4 regions of the Alteromonas sp. KS69 genome follow, and region 3 is predicted to be linked to each of the others. Evidence: predicted binding sites of a transcription regulator. Region 3 holds the regulator's gene; each other region holds the start of a gene.
The links. The regulator sigma-54, encoded in region 3, starts transcription at its own class of promoters, with help from an activator protein. The targets are predictions, from matches to a motif close to GTTGGCACGNNNNTNGNNT.

Region 1: a site for sigma-54 is predicted at 1,455-1,473, ahead of C7Y69_RS05195 (flagellar assembly protein FlgT). Genes of this name have one in related genera too.
Region 2: a site for sigma-54 is predicted at 1,427-1,445, ahead of C7Y69_RS00010 (EF-hand domain-containing protein). Genes of this name have one in related genera too.
Region 4: a site for sigma-54 is predicted at 2,077-2,095, ahead of glnA (glutamate--ammonia ligase). Genes of this name have one in related genera too.

The regions. Positions count from the first base shown of each region.
Region 1 is NZ_PYHU01000005.1:412,241-415,453, reverse strand. It holds gene C7Y69_RS05195 (flagellar assembly protein FlgT) at 96-1,229, opposite strand; gene C7Y69_RS05190 (LPP20 family lipoprotein) at 1,585-2,037, shown strand; gene flgN (flagellar export chaperone FlgN) at 2,135-2,563, opposite strand; gene flgM (flagellar biosynthesis anti-sigma factor FlgM) at 2,574-2,906, opposite strand; gene flgA (flagellar basal body P-ring formation chaperone FlgA) at 3,010-3,213, opposite strand, start outside.
Region 2 is NZ_PYHU01000001.1:370-3,582, forward strand. It holds gene C7Y69_RS00010 (EF-hand domain-containing protein) at 462-1,253, opposite strand; gene C7Y69_RS00015 (sensor domain-containing diguanylate cyclase) at 1,746-2,702, shown strand; gene C7Y69_RS00020 (hypothetical protein) at 2,738-3,070, opposite strand.
Region 3 is NZ_PYHU01000010.1:166,766-169,978, forward strand. It holds gene rapZ (RNase adapter RapZ) at 1-423, opposite strand, end outside; gene ptsN (PTS IIA-like nitrogen regulatory protein PtsN) at 462-905, opposite strand; gene hpf (ribosome hibernation promoting factor) at 914-1,201, opposite strand; gene C7Y69_RS09220 (RNA polymerase factor sigma-54) at 1,231-2,715, opposite strand; gene lptB (LPS export ABC transporter ATP-binding protein) at 2,791-3,213, opposite strand, start outside.
Region 4 is NZ_PYHU01000022.1:54,246-57,458, forward strand. It holds gene C7Y69_RS13800 (hypothetical protein) at 1-495, opposite strand, end outside; gene glnA (glutamate--ammonia ligase) at 601-2,010, opposite strand; gene typA (translational GTPase TypA) at 2,444-3,213, shown strand, end outside.

The sequences.
Region 1 (3,213 bases), on a different contig from region 3:
TTGGTTTAAAAACCTTTATCTAAGTTTTGTACCCTGCTATAAAGGGTGAGCGGTTGTTTAGTTCTTCTATGTAATTAGTAGACGCTGTAACCGAACTATCGTTTGATAACGAAATCACTCTCTTGAATATTCGCAATAATACCACTGTCTTTATGAATCAATCTTGCAGTATTGCCATAAGCATTTTCAACAACAAATGCACCGGGGTAAATATGGTACTGCAAATAGGCTTTACCGTGTCTGTCGATAATTTCGCTGGTTTGATAGACAAAAAGCTCATCACCATTTTGTATGCCATTATCGCGGCCCAATGATACTGAAATATGCGAACCGGCAACATTAAGCACTCTGCCAGTCATAGGCTGACAGGCAATAGTCTCGTTAATATCAGCGGTTAACTGCTGCATCTGCTTTCTAATTGCATTGCCGTAATCTGTCCGCCAAAAGGTTGACGAAAATTCGTCTACATCGGTAAACCGGTCAAAAGGCCAATTTGCTTCAGTTATGTAATCTTGCTGCAGCAGCAAGCCGCTATTTATACCGTCGAAAACCTTAATGCTTAGCGAAAAGTAACGGGTGGCTTTTTCTTCTTTCCAGAATGCAATCGAAGAAGGGCGTTGTCTTTCAACACTAACGTCATTAATGCTGCCGATTAAAACAAACTGTGCATTTGATTGTTGTGATAATGCGCGCACATTTTCTTCAAGCCCATTAACTCCCCATCGTGTGGTGTGTGGAGCAATGTACGCTAAATTCAAATTCTGCGCCTGCGCCGACATTTCGGTAGCCAGCTTTCTTGTGACTGCCTCGGAAAAGTTAGGGATTTTTCCTTCAACTAAATGATTGCGGTTTTCTACCATGAAGTAACTGGTGGCAATATTTTTATCATACTCAACTGCGGTACATTGTTTAGCCGCAGGAAAGATATCCGCCCTGACGCTTACGGTAACATAGTCGCTATGCCATACTTCATCAGTGAGTTCGAGATGATCCACTTCACCTGAACTACTAATGGTAATGTCTTCACTTTCAAGTAACCCATTTGTGAGCTGCTGAACACTGCTTATCGAGGCACCTGCGAATAACAATGCTTGTTTGAGGGCTTCTTCTGTGGCGTCTCTACGTGCTTTTTCTTTATTACCGTTCACGATAACTGCTTGGCCTTTGGCTTCATACCAAGCGGCATGGCTTTGCCCTGTTGACACTAAAGCAAGGCAAAACAGCGCCATAAAAAAGGCGACCTTGGCGTATCTAGCTTGATATCTTCTTTTCACAGAAGACACGCTAGTTAACGTTAGTTTAGCGAATGTTTGTATGCCAAGCACAGTCTTGTCCTTTTGTTGCAGTGCGATAAGAGGGCACTACATCAGTTAATTTAAGTCAGTATTCTTTTGTATCAGATTCTTTAATCGGTTTTTTTCGACTTTATGTCAATTTTTGCTCCAACTTATAATAAGCGAAATAGATGCCAATGTTTCAAATTTAAAATTTAGGCGTAAACATTGCTTATCCACTAATAGAAAAATTGAGAATGAGGTTTCTCTAATGGTGTTTTTTGAAAAATTGATTCGTAGCCGAGCATGGATGACGATGGCTTTATTTGCTGCACTAACAGGTTTATCAGGATGTAGTCTATTTGTAGACAAACATGTGGAGTGGGAGACGGTTGAGCCAGACAGTTACCCTGTGCTAAGTGCCGTTGGATATGCCCCAATTATGTCGCAACGGGGTGAAAGCGAAACCGTGAAAACCTTGATGGCAATTAAAGCATCAAAACTAGAGGCTTACAGAGAACTTGCAGAGCAGGTGTACGGACAGCGTATTGAAGGTAATCAATCACTGTCTAGCCTTGTGGTGGATAATGAAACCTTGCGGGCTTCTGTAGAGGGCGTTATTAGAGGGGCTAGGGTAATAAAAAGTTACCCCGTGGGTGAAGACACCTATGCCACCGAACTTGAGCTAGATATGCATCGCGTGTACGACATTTATTTGACGACAGCGAAGCCACAAAGAATAAAAGACATCAAATACTATTAAGTATTTCGATGTATGGCTAAATAGCACCCACAAAAAAGCGCGTATTAAACGCGCTTTTTTGTGCTTTTATTGGGGCTTTCGGTAACGAGTGCATTACTTAGGCGCTAATACCTGAACCTAAACGGCCTGCATTTGGCTTACCTTTCTTATCGTAGGTTAACGACTCTTTAGCGCGAACTTCCAACATCAGATTCCGTAAGTGTGTGAGGCGAAGCTGTCCTTGCTCTACGGCTTTCTGATTGATTTGGGTTTTATACTTACAGTCTTCTAACAGACTTTTCGCATTATCCATTAACCCTTGTTCATCTGCACTAATCGTTTCGTCTGTAGTTTGGCGATATAACGCCTCGACTTTTTGGTCCGTAGATTGAATAGACTCTAGTAATTTAGACTTATCTTCTAAAAGACTCATCAAGGTTTCTGCATCTCGTGAGCTAATTAAATGTAATTCTTTTTCCAGCATCAAGCACAGGCCCTCTAAGTTAGTGACCTGTTGTGATAACGCTGAATAAAGATGACTAGTCATAGAAACCTAATTATTTTTGGCCAAAAATCTCACCCTCAAGCTTAGCGATTTTATTCGCTAACACTTCAGGGTTAACTTTGTATTCACCACTTGATATCGCTTTTTTAAGACGATCGACTTTTTCCTGATTTACAGGCGCTTCAGAACCTTTCTTCTGAACTTGATTCAACTGCTGTGCAGACTGAGTCAAGGATACTGAATCTTGTCGTGGTGCTTGAGCAACAGATGCATTGTTAGACGTCGCTTGTTGCTGTTGCGACTGCTGTGCCTGATTCTGTTGCGAAATTTTTGTATTATCAACGGGTGTTTTGGGTAACCCATTGTTTACATTGTTAATTGCCATAATATTTCTCCACTACCTTTTCGCCTCTGTACAAGTTATCGGCACAAACCTTCTTTTCTTTAGGTTTTTATACAACGAAAACGTAGTTTTTTAGCACGCTGAACTACAAGTGTACCACGACTTCTTGAGCGCTGGCGACTTCCGCTATCACGGGCTTTTGGCTACTGGCATTGAGCACCTTTATGGTATCGCCAATAACACCATCTTGTTGTGCTATTCCAGATGTTTTAACCGCCATCCCACCCAATGATGCACGAATGGTAATTCTATCGCCCTTGCACACAAAGCATAGCATATTTGATTGCAC
Region 2 (3,213 bases), on a different contig from region 3:
CCTCCTTGCGCGCTCATTCCAAAAAAGCATCATGATTCTGCACCCAGTGGTATATGAGCCACCGAACTCTGAAGTGAAACGTATTAGCGCATGCCGAGACTCGGCGGCCAGTAACTGGCGTGGGGATAGTGCGGGGTTCCGGTGACCGGCCCAGCCAGTGTGGCCCAGCTAGTGTGGCCCAGCCCCATGGGACAACGTGCAAGCCATGAAATGGTTGCCAGAGTTAGCACGGGGTGGCCCTCCACACTGCCATAGTTCGTTGTGAAGCAATCCCATTCGAAGAAATTGCTTCACAACGATTGCTTCACAACGATTGCTTCACAACGATTGCTTCACAACGATTGCTTCACAACGAAGCCTATCCTAACGGATAGCCTTTTTTTATGCTTGTAAGAAAGTGAACAGGCAATAAAAAGCCCCGCAGGGGCGGGGCTTAAACTAGGCGCTTATTAAGCTTAGTATTACTGGCCCATTGTCTTAATTTCTTCAAAATATCTACGGTATTCCATACGAGTAATAAGTTCGTTGCCATCTTTATCCATGGTCATGAAATCACCTTTAATACCTGCGTTTTCAATTTCACGTTTAGATAGTTCACCATCTTTATTAGCATCGGCTTCATCGAATCGCATATTCGCAGCATCCGTAACTTCTGTACGTAATGTGTTGTTCTTTTCACTGATCACAGCACCCGTTTCGTCGATGGCTTCACCATGTTTCATCGAGTGTTGTGTGTCGCTAGTTTTCATTTCAGAACGCATTTCTCTATTTTGTTCACTAATTACGTCGCCGTCTGCGCCCATGGATTCATGTTTAGCCATAGCGGATGTCTTGCTCATTGAATCATGGTTTGCATTGGTTTTCGTTTCAGAGCGGAGTTCTTTATTTGCTTCGCTAATTACATCGCCATCTGTGCCCATAGCCTCTTTCTTGTCCATGGGATGGTGTGCGCTATCGGCTTTACCATCGTGGTTTGTTTTTTCTTTAACCACTAATTCGTCAGTAAACCTTTCAGGTTTAGACTTTATGTAGGCAGTAAACTCAGAGTGGTTAATCATATCATCACTGTCTGAGTCTATTTTAGACATAGTCTCTTCAGTAATACTTCCCTTAACCTCTTCCTTGGAAAGCATGCCGTCGCCATTTGCATCTAGTGCCTCAAAGTCTGAGGTTATTCTAGATTCATGATGGGCAGCGAACGCGGAAGTAGACATTACTGCGCCAATAACCATTGCTAACGTTAGCTTTTTCATAATAAATTCCTTCTTTGCATGTGTAATGCTTTGGGTTAAATATGAGAAGTGAATGCCGAAACCGTTCACGGTATTGACGACAATCTAAAAGGCACGAAGGTATTTCCGTGCTTCTACTCCTACATATCTTTATTCCTGTTTAGTAAATCACACTGTTTCATTCCTGATTTATAATTCATACTTTGTGCCAAACGTTAATATATTGATTTAAATGCACTTTTATTTATTTGCCTGAACGACATAGGTAAATAAAGTGTTAAAAAGACACAAGCTGTGAAATATATGCACTGTGTTACATAGCCCAGATATTCCCGCTTAAAAGCTTCATGCCCTTCTTAATTGGTTCGAGATTTAACCTTCCTGACTCTGAAATTTGCAATTAAATCAGTGTGTTAATTCGTAAGGTAACCAGAAGGTTTAATTCGAAAATTTTCCGTAATCTTTGTTCCATCAATACAGCCCAAAGCTAGGGGATAAGGAATGTTTTCAACAATGCTTAGTAAAAATATTAGTAAAAAACCCACAGAAAAGCTTTTTAACTTTTACCAGGATTCTTCACTTTCGCGCATGATTAATTTTCTCAATGAAGCAGTTGTCGTTATAGATGTTAACGGCACTATTGAAATGCTTAACTCTACATCCGCCTCATTACTGGGAATAGAAAAAGACAAATTGCTAGGACATAATTTACTTGAGCTAGTTATAGATGATACGGGTAAGTCTCAAACTTATGTTATTGAGAGCTTAGATGCAGGCCAAAGAGGTTTAATTTCCGCCCCTCCTATGGAAGTTAACCTTCAAGCAGACAAAGACAACCAAACACATGTGTGTGTTGAAATGTCGATATCAACGTTACCAGAAGCATTCTCATCGGCTAATACACTGTATCTTTGTATACTCCGCGACCTTACGCTTCACAAGGCAGAGTATGGTTCGCTATTACACAAAGCTAATACCGACTATTTAACAGGGCTAGCTAACCGCCATAGGTTTGCCGAATACCTTGATAAACAGTGGGATGTTTGCGAGCAAGACGATGTACCTCTAAGTATTATATTTATTGATATCGACCACTTTAAAGACTTCAACGACCAATATGGCCATATAGCGGGGGATAGATGCTTAAAGAGAATAGGGGAAACTATTTCGTTAAGCCTTCCTAATCGCGATACCTTAGCCGCACGCTATGGCGGTGAGGAGTTTGCCTTGGTGTTGCCCCGATGTTCAGCACAGACCGCCCAATTATTAGCGATACGTATTAAGCGACATATATCGCAATTAAGTACCAGGCAGTTTGCGTTATCGCAAGAATCAGAGTTAACAGTAAGCATGGGTGTGGCAACGCAAATGGAGAATCGCTACAGTTCAAAAGAAGGTTTGTTGAACGCGGCTGATACATTGCTTTATCAGGCTAAGTCTCAGGGAAGAGATCAGATTTGTTTTTTGTGAAATAGAATGGGGCTTCCTCACGAAGCCCTAAATTTTTAAACTGGTTTTCTATTTATAATTTGTGGATCACACATGAACCGTTCGCCGGTTTGGGTATCAAGTACCCATACTTCTATGTAGATGTCGTCGGCAACATCGTCACCGTCATCAACACCAATGTGAATGCTGGCATCGGTTTTATCCTCTAAAGTTACATCACCAGGGCTGGTTGCGGTAACCCAACGAAAGGCGTAACGGTCATTTAAAGCGGGCGAAAATTCGATATTCAATTTACGATTGGTATTGCTATCAAATGCAATAGCTTCGGGTGTGTAGCGATAGTAGTAGCCTTCACCAATTTCCACATGTTTGGCATCGGAAGGCGGCACTTCATCTGGTGCCCAAAGCTGTAAGGTAAAGGTGGCCGTGTTAGTCGCTTCAGTTGAATTTATTGTTGATGTGGCTTCTTGTGCTAACGTTGAGAAAGAGAGTAGTACCGCTAAAAAAAAACAATGGTTTAAGCAATATTTTA
Region 3 (3,213 bases):
AATAGTGAGTTTATCCGTATCAATATACAAATCGGCGCGCTCAACAATAGGCGCAAGTAAGTCTGATTCGGCTTTTATCGATTCAGATAAAGATTTGTTGAGCTTAGCTAGCGGATGTAATCGGCGGGTTTCGCTGAAACGCTTCACCAGTACATCGTCACTCGCGTCGATGTACACAATGGTCATAGACCACGATGAGGGTAGGTAATCTAAGATCTCTACCAAGTCCGCTGGATTTTTGGGTAGGTTTCTTACATCGATACTTACCGCAACTTGGTCATATTCATCAACCACGGTATGGGTCAGAGTAGGGAGAAGGTTAACCGGAATATTATCTACGCAATAGTAACCTAAATCTTCAAGGGCACGTAGCGCAACTGATTTTCCTGAACCGGATCGACCACTGATAATAATCAGTTTCACCTGCATTTCTCCCTTTTAAAATATGGTGCAGTGCTTTTTTAGCTTAAAGCCGTAATGATGTCATCACTGGTGGAGGCCCGCCTAATGGCTTTCACCGTTTCTTTATCACTTAGCTTACCCGCCACGGTAGCGAGTGTTTGTAAGTGACCTTCTGTTTTCTCTTCTGGCACTAATAGGGCAAAGAATATATCTACGGGCTGATCGTCAAGCGCATCAAAATCGATGGCAGGGTTGCTGGTTACAATAATGGCGATAACGTGTTCTAAGCCCGGTAATCGACCGTGGGGCAGAGCAATACCATTGCCAATACCCGTACTCCCCATTCGTTCACGGGTTAGTAGACTATTTAATACACTAGCCTGATCGATGTCGGGATTATTTTTAGCAGCAATGTCGCTAATAATCTCTAGAATACGTTTTTTACTGTTACATTGAACCGCACACTCGGTGCGGTCCAAACTTACTATGGCTTGAATTTCCATACTAATATTTAGTGCTTTTTCAGCTTTTCCTTATGCTTGATAACTTGCCTGTCGAGTTTGTCGATCATGCTGTCTATCGCCGCATACATGTCTGTATTATGAGATGAAGCAAACACTTCTGCGCCGCTAAGGTGCATGGTGGCTTCGGCTTTTTGATTGAGTTTTTCGACGTTCAGGATGACATGCACATTAGATATGTGATCAAAGTGACGCTCTAGTTTGCTGAACTTAGTATCGACATAGCTACGCAAAGAATCAGTAATTTCGACATGATGACCGGTAAGGTTGATTTGCATATTTCGTCTTCCTTAAATTATCAAGGCCTTTAAATAAGGCTTTTGCGTTGGTTTGACGGCGGAATCGATAACGATTCCCGGTATTTTGCTATTGTTCGCCGGGCTACTTTAATGCCTTGTTCGGCCAACAATTGAGCAATCTTGCTATCGCTTAATGGCTTGCTGGGCGTTTCCGCTGCCACAAGCTTTTTAATTAGTGCGCGAATAGCGGTAGATGAACACTCACCACCAGATTCCGTTGCTACATGGCTAGAGAAGAAATATTTCAACTCGAAAATGCCACGAGGGGTATGCATATACTTTTGCGTGGTGACTCGTGAAATGGTGGATTCATGCATATCTACCATTTCTGCGACATCATTTAGCACCATTGGTTTCATCATTTCTGGGCCGTGCTCGAAAAAGCCCATTTGTTGCTGCACAATACAGTTTGCTACTTTCATCAAGGTGTCGTTTCTTGACTCAAGGCTTTTTATAAACCACTTGGCTTCTTGCATATGCGAGCGAATAAATTGCGAATCGCTGCTGTTTTTAGAGCGTCGGCTCATGGCAGCGTATTGTTGATTTACGCTTAATTTTGGCAAGCTGTCGGGATTAAGTTCTACTACCCAACGGCCATTCTTTTTGTTTACCGAAACATCAGGAATAACGTATTCGGGTTCTTTAGTAATTAATGCACTGCCAGGACGAGGATTCAACGTTTGCAATAAGCGCATGGCTTCACGAAGTTGATCTTCTTTCAAACGACTCTTGCGCATTAACGTACGGTAATCTTTGCTGCTCAGCAGGTCTGAGTACTCATTAATAAGCTGTCTGGCTTCGGTAAGCCATGGCGTATCGTCTGAGAACTGGCGAAGCTGCACGAGCAAACATTCTTGCGGTGTACGTGAACCTGAACCAATAGGGTCGAACATTTGAATACGTTTTAGTACACATTCAACTTCGTCCATTTCTACCAACTCTTCAACATCGTCAGAGTTTACCGATTCTAAAATCTGTTCAATGGGTACGTTAAGGTAACCAGATTCATCAATTGAGTCGATAATGGCGGTAGCAATGGCGCGGTCTGTATCTGAAAACGGGGTTAAGCGCATCTGCCAAAGCAAATGGTCTTGAATATTGTCGGTGGTTTCACCCTGAAACAATTGGTCGTCATCATTATTCGATGGGCCAGGAGCGGGGGCAGAAGAGGCCGAGTAATACTCATCCCATGTGCTGTCGATTGGCAACTCGTCGGGAAGATCGTTCTTTTCAAGCGCGTCACCAGCTTCTAATGAATCGCTAGAAGCAGTAGGAGCAGCTTCTACAGAAGGGTCGTCGCCGTCCATGTTGTTTTTCTCAACAGGGTGGTCATCACCGCCTTCTTCAACTTCTAAAAGAGGGTTTGAGTCAAGTGCTTCCTGAATCTCTTGTTGCAGGTCGAGCGTAGACAACTGCAGCAGCTTGATTGCCTGCTGCAACTGCGGTGTCATGGTAAGTTGTTGACTGAACTTTAGCTGTAAAGATGGTTTCATCTACGTCTTATTTTTAAACTCTTGTTGTGAATATACCCGTGCTTAAAACTGAAAATGACAATTCGGTTACAGTAACTATAGCCTGAATTGTTCTCCTAGGTATACATCCCTTACTTTCTGATTACTTAAAACTTGTTCTGCCGTCCCTTGCGCGATGAGTTCGCCTTGGCTCACAATATACGCTTTCTCACACACATCCAGTGTTTCTCTTACGTTGTGATCGGTGATGAGGATTCCAATTCCTCTGTCACGAAGATGTTGAATGATCTTCTTTATATCATTAACCGATATAGGATCAACACCAGCAAATGGCTCATCAAGCAAAATAAATTGCGGATCGGCTGCTAATGCTCGTGCGATTTCTACTCGGCGGCGTTCACCACCGGATAAACTCATACCCGTACTATTACGTATATGGTTGATATTAAATTCATCAAGTAGCGCATCGGCTTCTTGTTCTTGTTCTGATGAACTTAACCCTTTACGGGTTTGCAAGAT
Region 4 (3,213 bases), on a different contig from region 3:
CTTATTATCTGTTAGCTCAACCTTATACTGATGTTCGCCCCGATTTATACCATTTAAGGTAAATACGCCTGTTGTATTGCTCTGCAATAGGGCGCCATCAAAAATTAACTGATAGCGGGGCGCCTTCACTGAAGTCGGCTGGTTCGCTCGTATGGTGAAGTTTCCGGCGTTGTTTCGAAGAGTAGCCTCAGGGGCAGGAGAGGCTATAACCACCTTATAGGCAACCTCCTTGGATTTAGTTGTTTGAGCGAAAACGGGTTTCGGTGTTGAGGGGCTAGACACTACATTCTGTGTTTTCGCTTCAAACTCAACAGGGTCGCTTTTTGGTGAAGGGTTATCGGTATAAAGGATAGTGCCATCGGCTTGCTTCACTTTATAAACAGGAGAGCTTGAGGTAGTAGACTCATCAGGGTCGTTTGATGTGCTTTGCCCATGGCTTTCACTGGGGAGTAACACCATCACCGTAAGCAACGCAATGTAGGGATAAATAGTCAATAGGAAGACCCACTCATAGTTTCTTACTTATATAGTAGAAAAGCTTTGGCATAAAAAAAAGCCCGCATAAGCGGGCTTTTGTATAAATAAGCACTTAAGCGTTAATTAAACGCTGTAGTACATGTCGAACTCAACTGGGTGAGTTGTCATGGCAAGCGTAGTTACTTCTTCAGACTTAAGATCGATGTATGCATCAATCATGTCGTCAGTCATAACGCCACCCGCTTTAAGGAACTCACGGTCGTTATCCAATGCTTCTAGTGCCATTTCTAGCGAGCTAGCAACGGTTGGAATTTCTGCCGCTTCTTCTGGTGGTAAGTCGTACAAGTCTTTATCCATAGAATCGCCAGGATGGATCTTGTTCTTAATACCGTCAAGGCCAGCCATAAGCATTGCTGAGAAAGCAAGGTATGGGTTAGCTGTTGGGTCAGGGAAACGTACTTCGATACGACGCGCTTTATCGCTAGTTACGTATGGAATACGGATAGATGCAGAACGGTTACGTGCAGAGTATGCAAGCATTACCGGTGCTTCAAATCCTGGAACCAAACGCTTGTAAGAGTTCGTTGATGCGTTTGCAAAAGCGTTGATTGCACGAGCGTGTTTAATAATACCGCCAATGTAGAAAAGCGCTTCTTCAGACAGACCAGCATACTTATCACCCGCAAAGATGTTTACGCCATCTTTAGCGATTGATTGGTGACAGTGCATACCAGAACCGTTATCACCAACAAGAGGCTTAGGCATGAACGTCGCAGTTTGGCCATAAGCGTGAGCTACATTATGTACTACATACTTATAAACTTGGATTTCATCTGCTTTGGTTACTAGTGTGTTGAATTCGCAAGCGATTTCGTTTTGACCAGCAGTAGCCACTTCATGGTGATGCGCTTCAATAACTAAGCCCATTTCTTCCATTACTAAGCACATTGCTGCACGAATGTCGTGCGCTGAATCTACTGGAGGAACTGGGAAGTAACCGCCTTTAACACCAGGACGGTGACCCATGTTTCCGCCTTCAAAATCAGCGCCTGAGTTCCATTTTGCTTCAGCAGCATCAATCTTGTAGAAAGAGCCAGCCATGTCTGTGTGGAATTTAACATCGTCAAAAAGGAAGAATTCTGGCTCTGGACCGAAGAATACTGTGTCGCCGATGCCGGTAGATTTTAGGTATTCTTCTGCACGGCGCGCAACTGAACGTGGATCACGCTCGTAACCTTCCATTGTAGAAGGCTCTAGGATGTCACAACGAATATTAACTTGAGTCTCTTCTGCGAATGGGTCAACTACCGCACTCGTAGGATCAGGCATAAGTACCATGTCTGATTCATTAATGCCTTTCCAGCCTGCAATTGAAGAACCATCGAACATTTTACCTTCTTCAAATGTCTCTTCGTCTACCGTAGCAGCAGGAATCGATACGTGTTGTTCCTTGCCCTTAGTATCAGTAAAACGCAAATCAACAAATTTCGCTTCACTTTCTTTAATCAGCTCTAATGCCTTTTCTACTGACATCGTGTCCTCCAGGTTTAATGTAAAAATGCGGAATGATCAGCTTCATCCCAACAGTGGAAAAACTAAAAGCGATTTTCATGCCATCTATCGTGGTTCCAATTTTGCTGGCTTAGCAGCAAGAGGATAACTGAATGATTAATGGTGTTGCACGATAATGGTGCTCAATCGCTATATTTTGGTGCAAATTAAACTTAAGTAGCCGTTAGCTAGCCTAGAGTAACTTGTCTTCACTTACCACCGAAAACAGGGCGCAAAAGTAATAAATTCGTTAATCAAAGACTATAATAGTGAAAAACATGCCTACCTTTTAAAAAAAAGGTGCGCAAACGCCGTGGTTTTTCTGTACAATCCGCGCAAAATTTACTATCTGCATTTTTTGCAACAAATCTAATGCATGCTTAACATCATGTAATGATTTACACAGGCTCCCTAGATGAATACCACTGATATTAATAAATTACGTAACATTGCTATTATTGCTCACGTTGACCACGGTAAAACAACTTTGGTTGATAAACTGTTACAACAGTCAGGCACTCTTGAAACTCGCGGTGAGCAAGAAGAGCGCGTGATGGACTCGAATGACATCGAGAAAGAACGCGGCATCACAATCTTAGCGAAAAACACTGCTATTAACTGGAACGACTACCGTATCAACATCGTAGATACTCCAGGACACGCCGATTTCGGTGGTGAAGTAGAGCGTGTAATGTCAATGGCCGATTCAGTGTTGCTTCTAGTAGACGCGCAAGAAGGTCCAATGCCTCAAACGCGTTTCGTAACACAAAAAGCATTTGCTCAAGGCTTAAAGCCAATTGTTGTTATCAACAAAATTGATAAGCCAGGCGCACGTCCTGATTGGGTTATGGATCAAGTATTCGATTTGTTCGACAACCTTGGCGCAACTGACGATCAACTAGACTTCCAAGTTGTTTATGCTTCTGCACTGAATGGTTGGGCTTCACTAGACGCCGACAAACCTGAAGAAGACATGAATGCTTTGTTCCAAACGATTGTTGACCAAGTATCGCCTCCAGACGCAGATGCTTCTGGTGCATTCCAAATGCAAATTTCTCAACTTGATTACAACTCATATGTTGGTGTAATAGGTGTTGGTCGTATTAAGCGCGGTACTGTTAAGCCAAACCAACAAGTAACTGTTGTTACTGCTGAAGGTGAGAAGCGTAACGGTAAAGTTGGCTT